3 regions of the Cobetia sp. 4B genome follow, and region 3 is predicted to be linked to each of the others. Evidence: predicted binding sites of a transcription regulator. Region 3 holds the regulator's gene; each other region holds the start of a gene.
The links. Region 3 encodes LexA, which represses DNA repair genes until DNA is damaged. Its sites were predicted from a motif close to TACTGTNTANNTANACAGTA; they were not measured.
Positions count from the first base shown of each region.

Region 1 (7,296 bases), 280 kb from region 3:
CGGTAAAGGTCGCGGTCATACGGGGAAATGCTCATGCGCTGGGTCGGGTCCGTGCAGGCGTAGCGGTCATTCGGCGGCTTTGAAGGCGACCATCGATGCGAAATTCAGATATTGCAGCCAGGTATGGCTGCGCTGGAAGCCGGCGCGCGCCAGGCGCTCGTGATGCGTGTTCAGGCTGTCGGGCTTCATCACGTCCTCGAGGGCCTCACGTTTCTGGGAGATTTCCAGATCGGAGTAGCCGTTGGCACGTTTGAAGTCATGATACCGTTCGATCAGCCAGGCATTCTCGATCGGATCATCGCTGATGATCTTCTCGGAGAGGATCAGCACGCCGCCGGGTTCCAGCGCCGCGAACAGCTTGTCGATCACGGCGTCGCGGTCTTCCGGCGGCAGGAACTGCAACGTCAAATTGACCACGATCATGCCGGCCGGCTGATAGTCGAGGGTGCGAATATCAGCTTCGGTGACGTTGATGCGGTGGTCGGGGAAGGCCTCGGCGAGTTCGCGGCTGGCGCGCTCGACCATCGGTCTGGACAGATCGACGGCTTCGATCTCGATATCCTCGGCGGCCATCTCGCGGGCCAGCGCCATGCTGGCAGCGCCCAGTGAACAGCCCAGATCATAGACCCGCGCGCCGGGGCGCAGGTGAGCGCGGGCCATCAGGCCCAGCATGGCGATGATCTGACCGTAACCCGGCACCGAGCGGCGCAGCATGTCCGGAAAGCAGCTGACGACCTGCTCGTCGAAGGAGAAGCTGGCGACACGGTCAAGGGGTGTCGTAAATATCGCGTCACGGTAAGATGCATCACTCATGGATCAAGGCTTCATCGGGCAGTGGGCCAGGGCGACATGCCTGTGGCCGAGGACCGGCCGGGCAGAGCGCCCCGTCGGGCCCGCCATTCTACGCATTCGGCGCCCGTGACGCACCCGTCACGGCCGGCGGGTGATGCCTCCATCAATCGATTTCAGGCCGGGCCATGCAGGGCCGGTCATTACACTTCAAGGAGAGAGGTGGCCATGTCCACTCAATCAGCGGCACGTTCTGCGCGTCGTAATACCCAGGCCTGGCAGGCTCTCGCGCGCCATCATCAAGAGCAGATGGCCAATGTGCATCTGAAGGATCTGTTCGCCGAGGATGCGGCGCAAGGGCGTGACCGAGTGGCGACCTTCACGCGCTCTGCCGCGGGACTGCGTCTGGATCTCTCCAAGCAGCGCTTCAAGGGCGAAACCCTGGAGCTGCTGCTGGATCTGGCGCGCGAAACCGGCGTCGAGCAGGGCATCAAGCGCCTGCTGGCCGGTGAGCATGTCAATCGCTCCGAAGACCGTCCGGCGCTGCACGCCGCGCTGCGTCTGCCGCGCTCCGCCAGCCTGGTGGTGGACGGCGAGGATATCGTGCCGGCCATCCACGAGAGCCTCGAGCACCTGGCCGAGATGGTCGACACCTTCCACAGCGGCCAGTGGCGCGGCGCCACCGGCAAGCCGATCACCGACGTGGTCAACCTCGGTGTCGGTGGCTCGGACCTGGGCCCGTTGATGGTCTCCAGCGCCCTGAGCGATTGCCGTCCCAAGGACATCCACGAGATCGGCGTTCACTTCGCCTCGACCATGGATGGCTCCCAGCTGGCGGATTATCTGGAATCCTTCAGCCCGGAAACCACGCTGTTCATCCTGTCCTCCAAGTCATTCTCGACCATCGACACGCTGTCCAATGCCCGCACTGCCCGCGACTGGCTGAAGTCACGCCTCGACCCGGAAGGGCGCCTGGAAGCGCTGATCAACCGTCAGCACTTCATCGGCGCTTCCGCCAAGCCGGAAAAGATGACCGAGTGGGGCATCGCGCCGGAACACCAGCTGCTGTTCTGGGATTGGGTCGGCGGGCGCTATTCGCTGTGGGGCACCATCGGTCTGCCCATCGCGCTCAATGTCGGCATGGACAACTTCCGTCGCCTGCTGGCCGGGGCGCATGAGCTGGATGAGCACTTCCGCACCGCGCCGCTGGAAGACAATCTGCCGGTGCTGCTGGCGCTGGCCGGAATCTGGAACAACAACTTCCTCGATATCCGCGCCCACTCCATCCTGCCCTACGACGGTCGCCTGGAGTATTTCGCAAGCTACCTCGAGCAGCTGGAGATGGAATCCAATGGCAAGTCGGTGACCAACGATGGCGAGATGATCGATTACTCGACCTGTCCGGTGCTGTGGGGCCAGCTGGGGCCGAACGCCCAGCACGCCTTCTATCAGCTGCTGCATCAGGGCACCCAGGCGGTCGAGTGTGACTTCATCGCGCCGATGTGCCGTTATGATCACGTCGAGGACGCCGAGACACGCGCCCACCTCAAGGCACAGCACCGCTTGACGCTGGCCAACTGCTTCGCCCAGTCACGTGTGCTGATGCTGGGCGATGACGCCATCCCCGGTGATGAGGCGCAGCCGAACCACAAGCGCTACCGTGGCAATCAGCCGTCGACCACGCTGCTGCTGGAGACGCTGACACCGGAAACGCTGGGTGCGTTGATTGCGCTCTACGAGCAGAAGGTCTTCGTTCAGGCCACCATCTGGGATATCAACCCGTTCGATCAGTGGGGCGTGGAACTGGGCAAGCAGATCGCCACCGCCACCGAAGCGACCATGACCACCGGCGAAGGCTTCGAGACGCTGGATGCCTCCAGCCGTGCGCTGATCGAAGCGGTGTGGGCAGCCCAGGATCAGGACCCGCGCTGAGCCCAAGACGGATGTGAGTGAGTGTGTGTGTGAGTGAGGGCATGCTGATATGCCATGCAAGACGAGCGGCGACGTCAGTCGTCGCTCTCTGTTGATTTATACAGTATTCTCGCTATCCTATAAGCGAATCAATCGTTTACACTAGACAGCACGACGCGGACCGTCGAAAACCCTGCTTCCAGCGGATGAACGCTTGAGAGATGCCCAGCCATCTTGAGGCGTGGGAGGGGAGGTTTCGCGGTCTGACGTGTTGTCGGGAGTGCTGATGGCCAATTCCCCCTTTCCGTCAGATACGGCAGCGATGCACGCCACCGCGCCCGTCAAGGGTCTGCTGTATCTGCACGGCTTCAATTCGGCCAGTTGTTCGCCCAAGGCACGCTTGATGCAGCGCGCGGCAGAGCAGTTCGGCCTGCCGTGCGTGATGCCGGACATCCCCCCGGAGCCCGGCGCGGGTCAGGCGGCGGTCAACGCGGCCTATCTCACGTTGTGTGAGCGCCTGGCGCTGGACGCCGCAGACCCTGCCTGTGATGACGCCATCATGGTGATCGGCAGCTCCATGGGCGGCTTTCTGGCCACCTGGCTGGTCGCGCGTGAGGCCGCACGCCTCGAGGGGCCGGCAGGTCCCTCACAGAGCGTCTGGCGTCAGGGGCCGCGCAGTGTGCTGATCAATCCGGCCGTGCGTCCCGCGCGACTGGTCAGCGAATGGCTCGGCTCGGTGCATGCCAACCCCTATACCGGCGTGACGTTCACCGTCACCGAGGATTTCGGGCCCGGACTGCTCGCATTGGAAGCGGAACCGGTCACGGCGCAGCGCACCCTGGTGCTGTTGGCGACGGCCGATGAGACATTGGATGTCAATGATGCCGCAGGGCTCTATCAGGGAAGTCGCTTGATCATCACGCCGGGTGGCGATCACGGCTTTGCGCAGCTGGCGGAATACCTGCCGGCGATCATGGCGCATGGCGGGCACCGGCTGGCCCCCGCCACCGCAGCGGCGATGCATGTCGCGCCGGACTAGCAGGTCATGCGCGTGGTGCTTTCTGCTACGACACACCACGACCTGGCTGGGCACGGCACCTCTTGGCACGACATGGATTGGCACGACTTGGCAGGGCGTTCGATGCTGAACGCCAGGCGCCGGTCTCTCATTTTTCAGGAATCCGTTGTCCGTCTCGCGCACGTGAAATGGCGAGTCGGATGGCGGACGTCAACACCAAGGACACAAGGCTGCGATGAGTCAGTACAGCGCCAGTTCCATTGAGGTCCTCTCCGGCCTCGAACCGGTCCGCAAGCGGCCCGGCATGTATACCGACACTTCTCGGCCCAACCATCTGGCGCAGGAAGTCATCGACAACTCCGTCGATGAGGCGCTGGCGGGGCACGCGAAGGAAATCCGCGTGCGCCTGCTCGAGAATGGCGGTATCGAGGTCGGCGATGACGGTCGTGGCATGCCCACCGACATCCACCCCGAGCATGGCGTGACCGGCATCGAGCTGATCCTCACCAAGCTGCACGCGGGGGGCAAGTTCTCCCAGGACAGCTATCGCTTCTCCGGCGGCCTGCACGGCGTGGGCGTCTCGGTGGTCAATGCGCTGTCGACGCGTCTGGAAGTGGAAGTGTGCCGCGATGGCCTGCGTCAGCGCATCGCCTTCGAGAATGGCGAGAAGGCCGAGGAGCTGACCCAGATCGGCACCGTCGGCAAGCGCAATACCGGCACCCTGGTGCGCTTCTGGCCGGACGAGAGCTACTTCGACAGCCCGCGCCTGGCGATGCCGCGTCTGCGCCACCTGCTGCGTGCCAAGGCCGTGCTGTGTCCGGGCCTCAAGGTCATGCTCATCGAGACCGATGGCAGCGAGACGACCTGGTACTACGAGGATGGCCTGCGCGATTACCTGCTCGGTGCCACCGATGGCTTCGAACGCCTGCCGGAATCGCCCTTCGTCGGCCATTTCGAGGACGAGGAGCACGGGGTCGACTGGGCGATCCAGTGGCTGCCCGAAGGCGGCGAGCTGGTGCAGGAACCCTACGTCAACCTGATCCCCACGCCGCTGGGTGGCACCCACGTCAATGGCCTGCGCTCCGGTCTGCTCGAGGCACTCAAGGAATTCTGCGACTACCGCAGCCTGCTGCCGCGTGGCGTCAAGCTGAGCGCGGATGACCTGTGGGAGCGCGCCGCCTTCGTGCTGTCGGTGAAGATGCTCGATCCGCAGTTCGCCGGCCAGACCAAGGAGCGCCTGTCCTCGCGCAGCGTCGCCGCCTTCGTCTCCGGCGTGGTCAAGGACGCCTTCTCGCTGTGGCTCAACCACCATGTCGATCAGGCCGAAGCGCTGGCGGAACTGGTGATCTCGGCGGCCCAGCGCCGCCTGAAGAGCGCCAAGAAGGTCGCGCGCAAGAAGGTCACCTCCGGGCCTGCGCTGCCGGGCAAGCTCTCGGACTGCTCAAGCTCCGACCCTGCCGACAGTGAGCTGTTTCTGGTCGAGGGTGACTCCGCCGGCGGCAGCGCCAAGCAGGGCCGCAACCGCGAGACCCAGGCGATCCTGCCGCTGCGCGGCAAGATCCTCAATACCTGGGAAGTCGAGTCGCATGACATCTACTCCTCCCAGGAAGTCCACGACATCGCGGTCGCCATCGGCCTGGACCCGGGCTCGGATGACCTCACCAAGCTGCGCTATCACAAGGTCTGCATCCTGGCGGATGCCGACTCCGATGGTCTGCACATCGCCACGCTGCTGTGCGCGCTGTTCGTGCGTCACTTCCCGGCGCTGGTGGATGCCGGGCGCGTCTTCGTCGCCATGCCGCCGCTGTACCGCATCGATCTGGGCAAGGAAGTGCATTACGCCCTGGACGAGAGCGAGAAGGCGCACATCCTCAAGCAGCTCGAGAGCAAGCGTGGCACGCCCAATGTGCAGCGCTTCAAGGGTCTGGGTGAGATGAATCCGCTGCAGCTGCGGGAAACGACCATGGCGCCGGACACCCGCCGTCTGGTGCAGCTGACGCGCAGTGCGGATGACGGCACCCACGAGATGCTCGACATGCTGCTGGCCAAGAAGCGCGCCAGTGATCGCAAGAGCTGGCTCGAGGACTACGGCAACATGGCCGACATCGAGGTCTGATCATCGTGAGCTTCGAGCGCAGCTGAGCTTCGAAAGCCAGACAAGCTGCGCGACAGCATTCTTTCGGGAGCGCCACAGTCAGGCGCTCCCCGGTTTTACGCTCGTAATCAAGGTCAAGCGCCCATGAGCATGGATATCCAGGTCGCGGAGGGTGACGTCGAACGTCTGGCCCTGCGCGACTACACCGAAAAGGCGTACCTCGACTACTCGATGTACGTGATTCTCGACCGCGCCCTGCCGCATGTCGGCGATGGCATGAAGCCGGTGCAGCGCCGCATCGTCTACGCCATGCGCGAACTGTCCCTGACGGCCAACGCCAAGTACAAGAAGTCGGCGCGTACCGTCGGCGACGTGCTGGGCAAGTTCCACCCCCACGGCGACAGCGCCTGTTACGAGGCGATGGTGCTGATGGCGCAGCCGTTCAGCTATCGCTATCCGCTGGTGGATGGTCAGGGCAACTGGGGTAGTCAGGATGACCCCAAGTCCTTCGCGGCCATGCGTTACACCGAATCGCGGCTGTCGAAGTACTCCGAGGTGCTGCTGTCCGAGCTCTCCCAGGGTACCGTCGACTGGGTGCCCAACTTCGATGGCACCATGAACGAGCCCAAGGTGCTGCCGGCGCGTCTGCCCAATGTGCTGCTCAACGGCACTACCGGTATCGCGGTGGGCATGGCGACCGACATCCCGCCGCACAACGTGCATGAAGTCGTGGCCGCCACCCGCCATCTGCTGCGTCATCCGGACTCCGACAGCGATCAGTTGATGGAGTACCTGCCGGCACCGGACTTCCCCACCGAGGCGGAGATCATCACGCCGCGCACCGACCTCGCCAAGCTCTACCGCACCGGTCGTGGCAGCGTGAAGATGCGCGCCCGTTATGTGCTGGAGGAGGGCGATATCGTGATCACTGCGCTGCCGTATCAGGTCTCCGGCGCCAAGGTGATCGAGCAGATCGCCGCCCAGATGCAGGCCAAGAAGCTGCCGATGGTCGCGGACCTGCGTGATGAGTCCGACCACGAGAACCCGACGCGCCTACTGATTCAGCCGCGCTCCAATCGTGTCGATATCGAAGGCCTGATGGCGCACCTGTTCGCCACCACGGACCTCGAGAAGAACGCACGCGTCAACATGAACGTCATCGACCTCAATGGGCGCCCGCGGGTGATGGCGCTGCACGAGATGCTCGCCGAGTGGCTGCGCTATCGTCGCGCCACCGTGCGTCGTCGCCTCGAGCATCGTCTGGCCAAGGTCGAGGACCGTCTGCATATCCTTGAGGGTCTGCTGACGGCTTATCTGAATCTCGACGAGGTGATTCGCATCATCCGCGAGGAGGAAGACCCCAAGGCCAGCCTGATCGAGACCTTCCAGCTCTCCGAGCGTCAGGCCGAGGCGATCCTCGAGCTGCGTCTGCGTCACCTGGCACGTCTTGAAGAGATGAAGCTGCGTGGCGAGCAGGACGAGC
Region 1 covers NZ_CP059843.1:1,279,300-1,286,595, forward strand. The annotation lists gene cmoB (tRNA 5-methoxyuridine(34)/uridine 5-oxyacetic acid(34) synthase CmoB) at 1-35, opposite strand, end outside; gene cmoA (carboxy-S-adenosyl-L-methionine synthase CmoA) at 67-813, opposite strand; gene pgi (glucose-6-phosphate isomerase) at 1,018-2,721, shown strand; gene H2O77_RS05490 (YqiA/YcfP family alpha/beta fold hydrolase) at 2,987-3,739, shown strand; gene parE (DNA topoisomerase IV subunit B) at 3,954-5,834, shown strand; gene parC (DNA topoisomerase IV subunit A) at 5,958-7,296, shown strand, end outside.
Region 1: a site for LexA is predicted at 2,808-2,827, ahead of H2O77_RS05490 (YqiA/YcfP family alpha/beta fold hydrolase). Genes of this name have one in related genera too.

Region 2 (7,296 bases), 1.1 Mb from region 3:
GCGAGGTCCTGCGGCAGACTTCCCCCTGTCAGATTCTCGAACGGCACGACAGCGATAGGTGTGGCGCTGTCATTGCCCTTGGTGATCTCGATGGTCAGGTCAGCTCTTGCCAGGCTGGTCACTGCCAGCAAGGCGGCTGCCATCATCCATGCGGTCAATCGTCTCATCGGCCCAGGTCCTCTGGATTGAAGTCTAATGTAAAGCTTCGGAACTGACTTTTAGCACTAGCTGGCAACTGCTGCATCTCTGTGAATGGTGCTGCTTTTTGAAGCGCTTGGATAGCCGATCGATCGAAGGCGGCGTTGCCACTGCTCTTGCTGACCGCAGCGGAGACCAACTCCCCAGTAGGCAGCAAAGACACGCGAACGAAAACTCTCATACCAGGAGTAGTACCAGACGGCCGGTTCCAATTCTGTCCGACATACTTCTTAATCAGGTTCTCGAAGCCATTGGCTGCCTGAGCGGCCTGTTTGGCGCCACTGATGGCGTCGCTTTCACTGTCTATCAGGCTATCCAGCGAGCCGGCAGAGGCCTGCGCCGCTTTCTCGGCAAGTGCCTTCTGGCGTGCGGCTTCCGCGGCCGCCTTCTTGCGCGCTTCTTCCGCCGCCTTGGCCTTGGCTGCCTTCTCCTTGGCGGCCTTGTCGGCTGCCGCCTTGGCCGCCTTTTCCTTCTCGGCCTTCTCCGCTGCTGCCCTGGCCTTGGCTGCCTTTTCGGCTTCCGCCTTCTTGGCTTCAGCGTCTGCCTTGGCCTTGGCAGCCTTCTCTGCTTCGGCTTTCTTGCGCGCTTCTTCTGCGGCTTTTTCCTTGGCGGCCTTTTCGGCTTCCGCCTTGGCCTTGGCAGCCTTCTCGGCTTCCGCCTTCTTCAAGGCATCGGCCTTGGCCTGCTTTTCCGCTTCGGCTTTCTTGCGATCAAGGGCAATCGCCTTGGCTTCCTCTGCACGCCTGGCCGCTTCTGCCTTGGCCTTTTCGGCCGCCGCCTGCTCAGCCTTCAACTGCTCCGCCGCCTTGGCCTGCTCAGCCGCCTTTTGCTGTTGCGCCTTCTGGGCAGCCGCCTTTTCCTCGGCGGCGCTGCGTTGCTGCTCCGCTGCAAGCTCTGCCTCTCTGGCCGCCTCTTCCTTGGCGCTCTGGCGCTGATCGGATTCTTCGGCCGCATCACGCGCCTTGCTGGACTTCGCCTGCTGGGCCTGATTGGTCGTGGTCTCGGTACTGACCAGTGTCGCGTTGACGATGGTGGTGTTGGTCTTCTCCGGTTCGGATTCTGGCCAACTCACCAGAGTCAGAATCAGGATGCCCAGGTGCAGGCCAACGGCCAGCACCACAGGCAATCCCAACCCGACCCGCTGTTCTATCTCTGGCTGACTCATCCATCAGCCCTCGGTCGGTGGTTCTGAAATCAGCCCGACATTGGGGACACCGGCACCCTGCAACGTGCTCATCAACCCCATGACATCGCCGTAGGGCGCCGTCTTGGCACCCTTGACCAGCACGGGCGTCTTGGGCTTCTCGGCCACGATGGATGCGACCTTGCTGCCCAGTTCATCCAGTGCCACCGGCGTGCGCTTGTCTTCATCCGACCCCAGGTCGATGTAGTAATTGCCGCTGTCGTCCAGCGAGACGATCAATGGTGTCACATCATCGGGATTGTCGATCGGCTTGGAGGTGACCTTGGGCAATTCGACCTGAACCCCCTGCGTCATCATCGGCGCGGTGATCATAAAGATGACCAGCAACACCAACATGACGTCGATGAAGGGCACCACATTGATCTCGGAGGACAGCTTGCGCTTGTGGCCTCTGCTATACGGTCCTTTCATTGACTCGCCTCCCTTCAAGCGTCGTTGCTGCCACGACCGTGCAGATTACGATGCAGAATGGAGTGAAGTTCTTCGGCGAAGTCTTCATAGCGGCCTAGCAACTGATCAGCACGGCTGGCCAGACGGTTGTAGAAGATGACGGCCGGGATTGCCGCGAACAGGCCCATGGCGGTCGCGACCAATGCTTCGGCAATCCAGGGGGCGACAGTGGTCAGAGTTGCCTGCTGAGCCGTACCCAGTGCCTGGAAGGAGCCCATGATGCCCCACACGGTACCGAACAGGCCGACATAGGGGCTGACGGAGCTGACCGTGGCCAGAAACGGCAGATGAACGTTCAGGCGCTCTTCTTCACGTGACAGCGTGACGCGCATGCTGCGTTGCACACCATCCATTACCGCATCGGCATTGCGGGACTTGGGCTTGAGGCGACTGTACTCGCGGAAGCCGGCACGGAAGACGCCAGAGGCGCCCGGGGTGGATTCTTCATCCGTCGGCAATTCACGATAGAGGTGATTGAGGTCGACCCCGGACCAGAAGCGCTTTTCAAAGGCCGCGTAAGCCTGCTTGGCACGGGACAATGCCATCCCGCGCTGAAAGATCACCACCCAAGATGCAATGGAAGCTGCCAGCAACAGCAACATGACTGCCTGAACGACCAGACTGGCGTTCACGAACAGCGAAATGATCGACATCGAATCTTCCACGGAAATCCCTCTTTACTTGGTTCAGTCTGTGCCACCGTCAATCAGTGACACGATAAATAATCTGTTCATCAGCCTGGCGCCTCGGCGCCTGGCTGGCAGTGGCCTCATCTGCGCCTTGTGATCTCAGACCTCAAGAGCCGCAAGCAATTCCCCGGGCCAGCGTCTGGGGCGCAAGGTCGTGGCATCGACGCAAGCGATCACGACTTCCGCTTCGCTCAAGATCTGCTCACCGCGCAGCGCCTTCTGGGTGAACGTCAGGCGTGCACCGCGCAAGGCGCCTGCCGTTGCCGTCACGGTCAGCAGGTCATCCAGATGCGCAGGACGAAGATAACGATTTGTTACACTGTGTACTACCAACTGAATGCCTTTTTCAAGCAAGGCTTGCTGCGTGAAGCCCTTCGCTCGCAACCATTCACTGCGCGCGCGCTCCATGAAGCGCAGATAATTCACGTAGTAGACGATGCCACCGGCATCAGTATCCTCGATGTAGACGCGCACAGTGTGGTGAAAACATGCAGCTTCACCCTTCAACGTATTTCCTGCGTCTTCAGATGTCATGACGCGTCATTTCCTTCCTGTCCCAGCCGCGCCTGCTCTTCACGCGGGGTGATCCCGAAGTGCAGATAGGCCGAGCGCGTGACCAGACGCCCACGCGCCGTGCGCATCATGAAGCCCTGCTGAATCAGGTAGGGCTCCAGCACATCCTCGATGGTATCGCGCTCTTCCCCGATAGCCGCCGCCAATGAATCGACCCCTACCGGCCCGCCATCGAACTTCTCGATCATTGCCAGAAGCAGTCGACGGTCCATGTGATCCAGGCCGTGGCTGTCGACATTGAGCATGTTGAGCGCCTTGTCGGCCACTTCCAGCGTCAAGCGACCATCCGAGCGCACTTCAGCGAAGTCACGCACCCGGCGCAGCAGGCGATTGGCGATACGCGGCGTGCCGCGGGAACGACGCGCAATCTCCAGCGCCCCTTCCATCTCGACTTCCATGCCGGAAAGCCTGGCACTGCGCGCCACGATGTCGGTGAGTGACTCGATATCGTAGAACTCGAGGCGCTGGACGATGCCGAAGCGATCGCGCAGCGGCGCCGTCAGCAGTCCTGCACGCGTCGTCGCGCCGACCAGGGTGAATCGTGGCAGCTCAAGCTTGATCGAGCGGGCCGCGGGGCCTTCACCGATCATGATGTCGAGCTGATAATCTTCCATCGCCGGATAGAGCACTTCCTCGACGGCCGGTGACAGCCGGTGTATCTCGTCGATGAACAGGACATCGCCTTCCTGCAAGTTGGTCAGCATCGCTGCCAGGTCCCCTGCCCGCTCCAGCACAGGCCCGGAGGTCGACTTGATATCGACACTCATCTCGCTGGCGATGATATGCGCCAGCGTCGTCTTGCCGAGTCCGGGCGGGCCGAAGACCAGGGTGTGATCCAGACTATCGCCTCGTCCTCGCGCGGCACTGATGAAGATTTCCATCTGCTCGCGGACGATGGGCTGTCCGATGTAGTCACTCAGCGTGCGTGGCCGGTTGGCGCGATCGATCCGCTCTTCCGGATCATGCGTCGCCGCGGAGATCAGTCGGTCCGACTCCATCATGATGCTTGCTCAACTCCTGATGACGCAGGTCACGCACATGACGCGGGTCATGGGCCATGAACGTGCGTCAGTGGCAGGTGGCAAGGTTTGCCAGGGCGGTGCAACGATCTAGCGCATCTGCGTTCAAGCGCGCACTTTCTACCCCAGTAACCTGCCAACCCCTAGTCAATAAATCCAATCACGATGCGCCGTTTCCTTCACGGAAACTATAGGGCGCATGTTTGCTGCCCTGGCGGGGCCTCAGCTGGCCATCTTGCGCGCCAGCGCCGCCTTGATGAGCGCTTCCGTGGAGGCGCCGGTCTCGAGCCCGGAGAGCATCTTGGCCGCCTCGACAGGCTTGTAGCCCAGGGACACCAGCGCGGCTTCGGCATCCGCCAGAGGATGGGTGACCGGCGGTTGCGGCTGGGAGGCACGCGCCATTTCATCCAGCCCATCATCCGACGGCAGCGTCCAATGCTTGAGGCGATCACGCATCTCGATGATCAGGCGATCCGCCGTCTTCTTGCCGACGCCCGGCAGTCGTGTCAGCGCCCGGCTGTCTTCGTCGTGCACACAGCGAATGAAATCGGACTGCTCCATTCCCGACAGAATCGCCAGCGCCAGACGCGGGCCGACACCGGAGATCTTGATCAATTCACGGAACAGACGACGCTCGGGCTCCTTGCCGAAGCCATACAGCAACTGCGCGTCTTCGCGCACCACCAAGTGGGTGTAAAGCTGACAATGTTCGCCCACGGCCGGCAAGCCCAACAGGGTGTTCATCGAAGCTTCCAGTTCATAACCGACACCCTGTACATCAAGCACCAGCTGCGGCGGTTGTTTTTCCAGCAATGTCCCGGTCAGGCGTCCAATCATGTTGCGGCTGTCCTTGCTCGGCAGAGAACGTGTTCGGTGGGATCGTGCTGCTCGCAGACCCGATTCTCTGCACGGATTGTTACAATGCGGGCAAGCCTACCAAAGATGAAGCGTAGGCGGCATGTCCCAGTGTCACGACGAATTTGTCGCATCTTTCTGACAGTCATACCTTGGGTGATGGCACGAAGCCTGATGCCACGCGGCTTGGCGCATCACGCAATCGACTGCTGCCAGGCTCGGCAGACATTCTACAAGTGACTGAAAAATCGCTATTAATTGAGCACAATACCGCATTTGTCGCTCAGCGGCATGTCAGGCGTCGGGCTCGAAGTCTCGCCAGCTGCTGCTACGCCGCACGCGGGTTCCCTTGCGTCGACTGGTATTCCCCAGCCCCAAGGCTTCCAGCTGATCATTGCCGGGCGTCAGGCGTCGACGTGCGAAACAATGCGTCAGGGCAATGGCCAGCGCATCGGCGGCATCAGCCTGCGGCGTGGCGGAGAGCTTGAGCGTATGCGTGACCATATGCTGCACCTGAGACTTCTCGGCGGCACCGGTACCGGTCACGGCCTGCTTGATCTGCCGCGGCCCATATTCGAACACCGGCAAGCCGTGATTGGCCGCACACACGATGGCAGCTCCGCGCGCCTGGCCCAGCTTGAGCGCCGAATCGGCGTTCTTGGACATGAAGACCTGCTCGATGGCGAATTCCGCGGGGCGATGCAGGGCGATCACCTCGCTGATACCGGCATAGATCTGCGCCAGGCGCTGATCTAGGCTGACCTGTGACATGCGAATGCAGCCACTGTCCACATAGCGAGGCTGGGCCGCTGAGACATCCAATACCCCGTACCCGGTCAGACGTGAGCCCGGGTCGATGCCAAGAATGATCATGCTGCCGCCTCTTCTCTCACACCTTCCACCTTCGCTGTCGTCATCGCGCCATCGCTCTTACTGTGTATATAACCAGCCACCATGCCACAAAAAAGGCGGTGCGACACTGTCATTGCCTGACGTGAACGCCAGCAAACAGTCTCGCACCGCCTTGTCGGGCTTGCTCGCCCCCTCGCCTACCAGGCGAAAGGGACAAACCTGCCATTGAGGGACCGCCCTTGTCTGATCGAATCAGTCCAGACGGCCCCACCAGTCACTCTCTCGGTCATGCGCCGCTGAATCAGGCCTGACCGCTTTCGTCCTCGACCTTGACCTTCTGACGCAGACGGATGTTCAGCTCCTTGAGCTGCTCACCGCTGACCACGCCCGGGGCGTCGGTCATCATGCAGCCGGCGCTCTGGGTTTTCGGGAAGGCAATCACTTCACGAATGGTCTTGGCGCCAGTCATCAGCATCACCAGACGGTCGAGACCGAAGGCCAGACCACCATGGGGCGGCGCGCCGAACTTCAGGGCGTCGAGCAGGAAGCCGAACTTCTCTTCCGCTTCTTCTTCACCGATGCCCAGCACTTCAAACACGGTACGCTGCATGGCCTGGTCATGGATACGGATGGACCCGCCACCCAGCTCAGTGCCGTTGATGACCATGTCGTAGGCGCGAGATAGTGCCGCTTCCGGGTTGGCCTTGAGCTCTTCCGGCGTGCAGGAAGGCGCGGTGAACGGGTGGTGCAGCGCGCTCAGGCGGCCGTTGGCATCGGCTTCGAACATCGGGAAGTCGACGACCCACAGCGGTGCCCACTCGCGGGTGTAGAGGTTGAGGTCTTCACCCAGCTTGACGCGCAGCGCACCGATGGCCTCGGCCACGATGTTGGCCTTGTCAGCGCCGAAGAACACGATGTCGCCATCGACGGCGCCACAGCGGTCCAGCACTTCATCCACGACGTCTTCCATGAACTTGACGATCGGCGACTGCAGACCCTCGATGCCCTTGGCACGTTCGTTGACCTTGATCCACGCTAGGCCCTTGGCACCGTAGATGCCGACGAACTTGGTGTAGGCGTCGATTTCCTTGCGTGACAGGCTGGCACCGCCCGGCACACGCAGTGCGGCGACACGGCCCTTGTCGTCCTTGGCCGGACCGGAGAAGACCTTGAAGTCCACGCCGCTCATCAGGTCATCGACATCGACCAGTTCCAGCGGGATGCGCAAGTCCGGCTTGTCGGAACCGAAGCGGCTGATGGCCTCGGAATACGGCATGGTCGGGAAGTCACCCAGCTCGACATCGAGCACTTCCTTGTAGAGGCCACGGATCATGGTCTCGGTCATGCCCATGATGTCCTGCTCGTCGACGAAGCTAGCTTCGAGGTCGATCTGGGTGAACTCCGGCTGACGGTCAGCGCGCAGGTCTTCATCACGGAAGCATTTGGCGATCTGGTA
Region 2 covers NZ_CP059843.1:2,088,271-2,095,566, reverse strand. The annotation lists gene tolB (Tol-Pal system beta propeller repeat protein TolB) at 1-167, opposite strand, end outside; gene tolA (cell envelope integrity protein TolA) at 164-1,363, opposite strand; gene tolR (protein TolR) at 1,367-1,813, opposite strand; gene tolQ (protein TolQ) at 1,828-2,505, opposite strand; gene ybgC (tol-pal system-associated acyl-CoA thioesterase) at 2,641-3,075, opposite strand; gene ruvB (Holliday junction branch migration DNA helicase RuvB) at 3,072-4,115, opposite strand; gene ruvA (Holliday junction branch migration protein RuvA) at 4,356-4,970, opposite strand; gene ruvC (crossover junction endodeoxyribonuclease RuvC) at 5,283-5,861, opposite strand; gene aspS (aspartate--tRNA ligase) at 6,142-7,296, opposite strand, start outside.
Region 2: a site for LexA is predicted at 5,920-5,939, ahead of ruvC (crossover junction endodeoxyribonuclease RuvC). Genes of this name have one in related genera too.

Region 3 (7,296 bases):
GCGAGCTGCTGGACACCTTCTACGCCGAGTTCAAGGCCGAGCTGGACCACGCCCAGTCCGAAGAGGGCATGCGTCCCAACCAGCCGGTGCCGACGGACATCGCCTGCCCGACCTGTGGCCGTGAGATGCAGATTCGTACCGCCTCTACCGGGGTCTTCCTGGGCTGTTCCGGCTACAACCTGCCACCCAAGGAGCGCTGCAAGACCACCATCGATCTGCTGCCGGGCGATGAAGCCGTGGCGGCCGATGCCGGTGAAGATGCCGAGACGGATGCGCTGCGCGCCAAGCGTCGCTGCCCGATCTGCGCCACCGCGATGGACAGCTACCTGATCGATGAGCAGCGCAAGCTGCACGTCTGCGGCAATAGCCCGGACTGTGTCGGCCACGAGGTCGAGGAAGGTCAGTTCCGCATCAAGGGCTACGATGGCCCGGTGATCGAGTGCGACAAGTGCGGCTCCGACATGCAGCTCAAGACCGGGCGTTTCGGCAAGTACTTCGGCTGCACCAACGAGAATTGCAAGAACACCCGCAAGCTGCTCAAGTCCGGTGAAGTGGCGCCGCCGAAGATGGACCCGATTCCGATGCCGGAACTTGCCTGCGTCAAGGTCGAGGACCACTACGTGCTGCGCGATGGCGCCAGTGGCCTGTTCCTGGCGGCCAGTCAGTTCCCCAAGAATCGCGAGACGCGTCCGCCGCTGGTCAAGGAGCTCAAGGCGCATGCCGACGAGCTGCCGGAGAAGTATCACTTCATTCTCGAGGCCCCGGATCAGGACCCGGACGGACGTCCGGCGCAGATTCGCTTCTCGCGCAAGGTCAAGGCTCAGTACGTCATGACCGATGAGGAAGGCAAGGCGACCGGTTGGAAGGCGACCTACGACAACGGCCGCTGGGTCGTCGAGGACAAGCGCAAGGGAGCCAAGAGCTGATGAGCCAGCGTGCCCGTACCAATCAGCTGCTGTATCAGGCCGAGTTGCTGCTGGCCCAGTCAGCAGCCTCTGGCGACGATGAGCATGCCGTGGCGCGTCGCATGGCCGGTGAAGAGGGCGCGCTCGCCCTGCTGGAGCTGGCGCTGGCGTCATTGCTGGAAGAATGTGCCGTGACGGCGCGCTGGCCGCAGGGTAGCTGGCGCGAGCGCCTGGCGTCGCCGCCGACGCCCATCGCCGAGGTCGAGCAGCTGCGCAGCCTGCTGGAGCGCCCCGACAGCTGGTTGTCTGAGCTGGTCGCGGATGTGACCCGCCTGCATGAAGAGGGCGGCGTCGCTCGCCGCGAGGAATCGCGTTCGCGTGGTGATGGTCTGATCATCGCGGCAGCCTCGCGCGCCTCGCTGGCCGAGCGTCTCAGCGCCGCCATCACGGCATTCAAGGCGCTGCTGCCGCAGCTGCGCGAGTCGAGTGTCGAGTGGTAGGTCAAGGCGTTGATCTGGTGCTGCACGCTGGTGATGACTGGCGCATGGCAATCGGGTGACGTTTCGCCTTCACGGGTGCTAGACTGATCGCATTGTGGCAAGCCCTGCATTCTCCGGTACGACCATGGCTCTGGCTGTGGTCGTACTTTTTTCTGCGTCGCTGATGGCAACGCGGTGCCGGGCTTGCCAGCCGTCGCGCTGACGATTACAACGACGCCGGTATCTCGCGAGATGCCGTGCAGGAGGAATGACGTGTCCGATCCCGCCGTACTTGAAATTGTGCAAATGGAAGATGGTGAAGTGATTCTGCGCGCCGCGGAAAGCGAAGGTGAGCCGCTGCTCAGCATTCGCATTTCGGACGAGGCCGCCGATCTGCTGCGTGACAATCGTTTCGAGGTCGCGCGTGAGATGATCGACCACGCCATCACCCGGACTCGCCTCTGGGATGGCGAAGAAGACGAGGACGAGCAGTCAGAAGGCATCGTGCACTGATTCATCGCTCGCGCTTCGCGCACAAAAAAACCCGCCTCGAGGCGGGTTTTTTTGTGCAATGCGTGCGGCTTTTCTGTTGCTCAGAGCTCTGCGAGAAAGGTGCTGCTGGGCATAGCTCGTTGCTCAAAGCGCTGCTGGTCAAAGCCTCAGTGCAGGCCGCCATCGCGGATGACGCCCACCCCGAGACCTTCGATCTCCAGGCTGTCCGTGCGCAGGTCGACCTTGATCGGCGAGAAGTCCTCGTTCTCGGCTTCCAGCCACACGTAGTGCCCGTCACGGCGGAAGCGCTTGACGGTGACCTCATCCCCCAGACGTGCCACCACGATCTGGCCGTCACGCACGCTGGTGGTGCGGTGCACGGCCAACAGGTCGCCTTCCAGAATCCCCACGTCCTTCATCGACACGCCGCGCACACGCAGCAGGTAGTCGGCAGCCGGCGAGAAGTAGTCGCTCGGTAGCGGACAATGACGGTCGATATGCTCGCTGGCAAGAATCGGGCTGCCGGCGGCCACTTCCCCGATCACCGGCAGGCCATCGTTGGCGCTGTCGTCGACGTCAGCCAGCGACGGCACGCGAATGCCGCGTGAGGTGCCCGGCACCATCTCGATGGCGCCCTTGCGCTTGAGGGCACGCAGATGCTCCTCGGCGGCATTCGGCGAGCGGAAGCCCAGCGCCTGGGCGATTTCGGCCCGCGTCGGCGGGTAGCCAGAGGACTTGATGGTCTTGATGATGAAGTCGAAGACATCCTGCTGGCGCGGAGTAAGCGGCTGGGTCATGGCATTGCCTTTGGCCTGGGCGGCATCTTGAGCTGACGGCACGGGGTGTGCATCCATACAACTGTCATTGTATCCAGTCATGGCGGTCATGCAAGGCATCGTGGCTTGCGTGGTGGCCTCAAAGGGCAGGTAGTCGCCGGGATATCGCTGTCTGGCGACTTTTCCTGCCGATATCCGAGGCATTCTTTCTTGAAGGGAATGTCTGGAGGTGAATGCCTAGAGATGAATGCCTGGAGATGAATGCCTGGAGATGAATGCCTGGAGATGAATGCCTGGAGATGAATGCCTGGAGATGAACCCGGCCTGGCTCTGGCGGGGTGGTCAGTCACCGAGCATGACGAGCCCTTGAATCGGCTCGGTCAGCGTTGAGGGAATATCAGGCTTGGCTAAACCTCTGGCGTTTGAAACGCGAGAGAATTGTCAGTCATGGCATGGCGCGCTAGAATCAAGGTGTTTCAAACGAATGTTCGCCGATGGCGGTGCTCACGGGTGCCATGATCGAACGCGCCTTGCGGTGAACCTGCACCACCTCATGAGAGAGTCGCCGCGCGGGGCTTGCGCCGTGACCTACGACTCCAGTCCTTTTCTACCTGACAAGGGTTCCGCCCATGGCCCAGACCGATACCGTTACCCGCATCCTCGATACTGCCGAGGTGCTGTTCGCCGAGCGCGGCTTCGCCGAGACCTCACTGCGCAACATCACCAGCAAGGCCAAGGTCAATCTGGCGGCGGTGAACTACCACTTCGGCTCCAAGAAATCGCTGATCCAGGCGGTCTTCGCGCGCTATCTCGACCCTTTCAGTGAGCGTTTCCACGCGGCACTCGACAGCGTCGAGCAGCAATACGCCGGGCGTCAGGTGCCGCTGGAGGTCCTGCTGGAGGTGATGGCGCGTACCGTGCTGGAGGTGCCGGCCGAGCGCAACAGCCTGCGTACCTTCATGCGCCTGCTCGGGCTGGCCTATACCCAGGGGCAGGGCCACATGCGACGCTATATCCGCGAGCATTACGGCACGGTCTTCAGCCGCTTCGCCGAGCTTCTGAAGCTGGCGACGCCTAATCTGCCGGACAACGAGCGCTTCTGGCGTCTGCACTTCATGCTCGGCAGCGTGATCTTCACCTTCTCGGGCCTGGATGCGCTGCGCGATATCGAGGAGGCCGAGTACGGCCATCACACCACGGTGCGCGAGCTGATCCAGCACATGCGTCCGGTGGTGGTCGCGGCAATGGCAGCGCCGCTGCCGGCCTCGCTCGGGGATGGTGAGGCGGTCACCCAGGCGGCCAGCTGATGGCCTGCTGGGTAGCGGTGGACCTCTCGCGCCAGAGCCTTGAGATACGTAGTGACGCGCCGAGTGGCAGTCGTGATACGCCGCCCCCCGCGGCTGACCCTGACGCGCTGGTGCACGCCTGCGCGATCTCCAGCGGCCTCAACGGTATCGGCGAGCTCGACGGCAGCGGTTGCACGCCAACCGGCTGGCATGTGATTCGTGCCGCCATCGGGGCGGGCAATCCGTGTGGCGCCGTCTATCGCGGCCGGCGCTTCACGGGCGAGGTGTTCACGCCCGAGCTTGCCTTAGAGCATCCTGAGCGTGACTGGATCCTGACGCGCATTCTGTGGCTCAGCGGCCGCGAGCCCGGCGTCAATCGTGGTCGCAATGCCCGCGGCGAGCGGGTCGATAGCCTGCGTCGCTACATCTATTTTCATGGCACGCCCAGCACGGAGCCCATGGGGGTAGTGGCGTCCCACGGCTGCATTCGCTTGCGTGATGACGACCTGCTGCGACTCTTTGCCGAGGCTGTGCCCGGCACTCCGGTGCTGCTGCATGCCTGAAGGCGTTGGTATCCGAGTCTGATACCCTCCATGAGCTGTCACAGGAATCTGCGTGACAGCCCCTTGCCGGGGCGCAGCTGGCCGCGACTGTTCGATGGGGGTTCAGTCGGCTAGAATTGCGCCTTTCCTCGCGCTGGCAGCCTGATTCATCACGTTTCTTCCAGGCTGCCGAGCCCCGTACAAGACATGAAGTCCTGGCGGTCGTGATTCCTCTCTTCACGGGACATCACTGCCGCAGGCCATGGACAGGAAGGATGACATGACACAGCCACTGGGCTCCGTAATGGTCGATGTTGCGGGGCTGACCCTCGCCCGCGACGAACGTGAACTGCTGGCACGCCCTGCCGTCGGGGGCGTCATCCTGTTTGCGCGCAACTGCGCCTCTCCCGAGCAGGTGCTGGAGCTGAGCCGCGAGATTCGCAGCGTCAATCCCCACCTGCTGATCGCCATCGATCAGGAAGGCGGGCGCGTCCAGCGTCTGCGCGAGGGCGTGACACGCCTGCCATCGATGCGCAGCCTGGCACAGTGCTGTCTCGGGCGTGACTGTGATGGTTGCGGCGAAGACGCCCAGGCCGTGGGTCTGGGGCTGGCGCGCGATGCCGGCTGGTTGCTGGGCATGGAAATGGCAGCCATCGGCTGTGATATCACCTTTGCGCCGGTACTCGATATCGATGTGGCGGGCTCGACCATCATTGGCGATCGCAGCTTCGGCGCCACGCCGGAAGACGTCATCGCGGTGGGCGGCGCCTTCATCGACGGGCTGCAGGAAGCGGGCATGTCCGCCGTCGGCAAGCACTACCCGGGGCATGGTGGCATCTCGGCAGATACCCATCTGGAGCGCGTGGTCGATCCGCGGCCGTTCCGCGAGCTGCGCGAGCATGACCTCAAGCCCTTCGCGGCCCTCGCCGAGCGTCTGGGCGGCGTGATGCCGGCGCATGTGATCTATCCGGATTTCGATGCACGCCCCGCGGGCTTCTCGCCCAGCTGGTTGGGCCTGCTGCGCGAAGAGTTCGGCTTCAAGGGCGCCATCTTCTCCGATGACCTCGGCATGGCGGCGGCCGTCGCGGAAGGCGGCCCGGCAGAGCGTGCGCGCCTGGCGCTGGACGCCGGCTGTGACATGGCGCTGGTCTGCAATGACCCGGTTGCCGCGCGCGAAGTGCTCGACAGCCTCGATGACGATGAGCAGCGCCACCGTGGCAAGCGCCAGGCGCGGCTGCGCTATGCGCGAGCTCGCCCGACGCTTGATGGTCTGGTGGGGCTGGCGCGCTGGCGGCGCACCCACGCGCGCCTCGAATCGATGGCGGCCAGTCAGGCATCACAGCAGGCTGCCATGCCCTCGGGCACGCTAGGCGCTGCCGAGGCGTCTGACGCACGGTCGGCCTCTGAGTCCGGTAGCGCGCAATAATCAGGCACGCGGTGCCTCTTTCGAGTCGAAGACTGGCAAGGAATCCCCATGGCTGAGCAATCCGCCACCGAGGCTGCTGCCGACAAGCTGGCAGCGCCTGCCGAAGAGATGATCAATCAATGGGTCGAGCCGCTGCGCCACTGGGTCGAGCAGACCTTTGGTCTGCCGCTGTGGGGCATCAATCTCGCTCTGCTGCTGCTGGCGGTGCTGTTGCTGCACCTCATCGAGCGAGTGGTGCTCAGCCGCCTGGCGACGCATGCCGAGAAGAGTCGCAACCTGTGGGATGACGCCCTGGTGCATGGCCTGCGTCATCCCTTGTCATTCTGGCTCTACAGCATGGGGGTGTTGCTGGCGCTCGGCATCATCGCCGGCCAGTTCAGCCTCGGCGGGGCCGAGAAGTACCTGGGCACGGCGCGCCAGATCGTGACCCTGCTGGCACTAGCCTGGGCGTTGATCCGCATGGTCAAGCGCTTCGAGGCGCTGCGCACCATGCCGCCGCCCGGCACCAACGTCAACGCGATGGATGCCACCACGGCCTCGGCGATCAGCAAGCTGCTGCGGGCGGTCGTGGTCGTGCTGGTGGGGCTGGCCATCCTGCAGAATCTCGGCGTCTCGCTGTCCGGGGTGCTGGCCTTCGGGGGTGTCGGCGGTATCGCGGTCGGCTTTGCGGCGCGGGATCTGCTGGCCAACTTCTTCGGTGCCCTGATGATCCATCTCGATCGGCCCTTCAAGGTCGGCGACTGGATCCGCTCACCGGACCGCGAGATCGAGGGCACCGTCGAGGATATCGGTTGGCGCCTGACGCGCATCCGCACCTTCGACATGCGGCCCCTCTACGTGCCGAACGCCATCTTCACCAGCATCTCGGTGGAGAATCCGTCGCGCATGTACAATCGCCGCATCTTCGAGACCGTGGGGCTGCGCTATGAGGATGCCGCCCAGGTCGGCCCCATCGTTGCTGCGGTACGCGAGATGCTGGAAGGCCATGACGAGATCGACCAGACGCGCACCCAGATCGTGAACTTCACCACCTACGGTGAGCATTCGCTGAACTTCTTCGTCTATGTCTTCACGCGCACCACCGACTGGGTGAAGTACCACGCGATCAAGCAGGATGTCCTGCTCAGGGTGCACGACATCATCCGTGAGCATGATGCCCAGGTGGCGCTGCCTGGCCAGCGTCTGCATTTTGCCGATGTACTGTCCCTCGAAGGACGCCACCATGAACACGACGCCGAGGCTGAGAATGCCGCGGCGTCATCAGACACGCAGACGCGCGGGTCCCGCCGCCGTTCTGATTCAACCGCCGCTGCTACATCCTCCTCTGCGCCCGTCCGGCGTGGAGATGAGGCCAGTGACACCCAGGAAACTCCCGATGCTGACTCCGACG
Region 3 covers NZ_CP059843.1:996,598-1,003,893, forward strand. The annotation lists gene topA (type I DNA topoisomerase) at 1-926, shown strand, start outside; gene H2O77_RS04235 (DUF6586 family protein) at 926-1,405, shown strand; gene H2O77_RS04240 (hypothetical protein) at 1,658-1,897, shown strand; gene lexA (transcriptional repressor LexA) at 2,044-2,673, opposite strand; gene H2O77_RS04250 (TetR/AcrR family transcriptional regulator) at 3,282-3,959, shown strand; gene H2O77_RS04255 (L,D-transpeptidase) at 3,959-4,501, shown strand; gene nagZ (beta-N-acetylhexosaminidase) at 4,761-5,906, shown strand; gene H2O77_RS04265 (mechanosensitive ion channel family protein) at 5,955-7,296, shown strand, end outside; gene H2O77_RS04270 (hypoxanthine-guanine phosphoribosyltransferase) at 7,282-7,296, shown strand, end outside.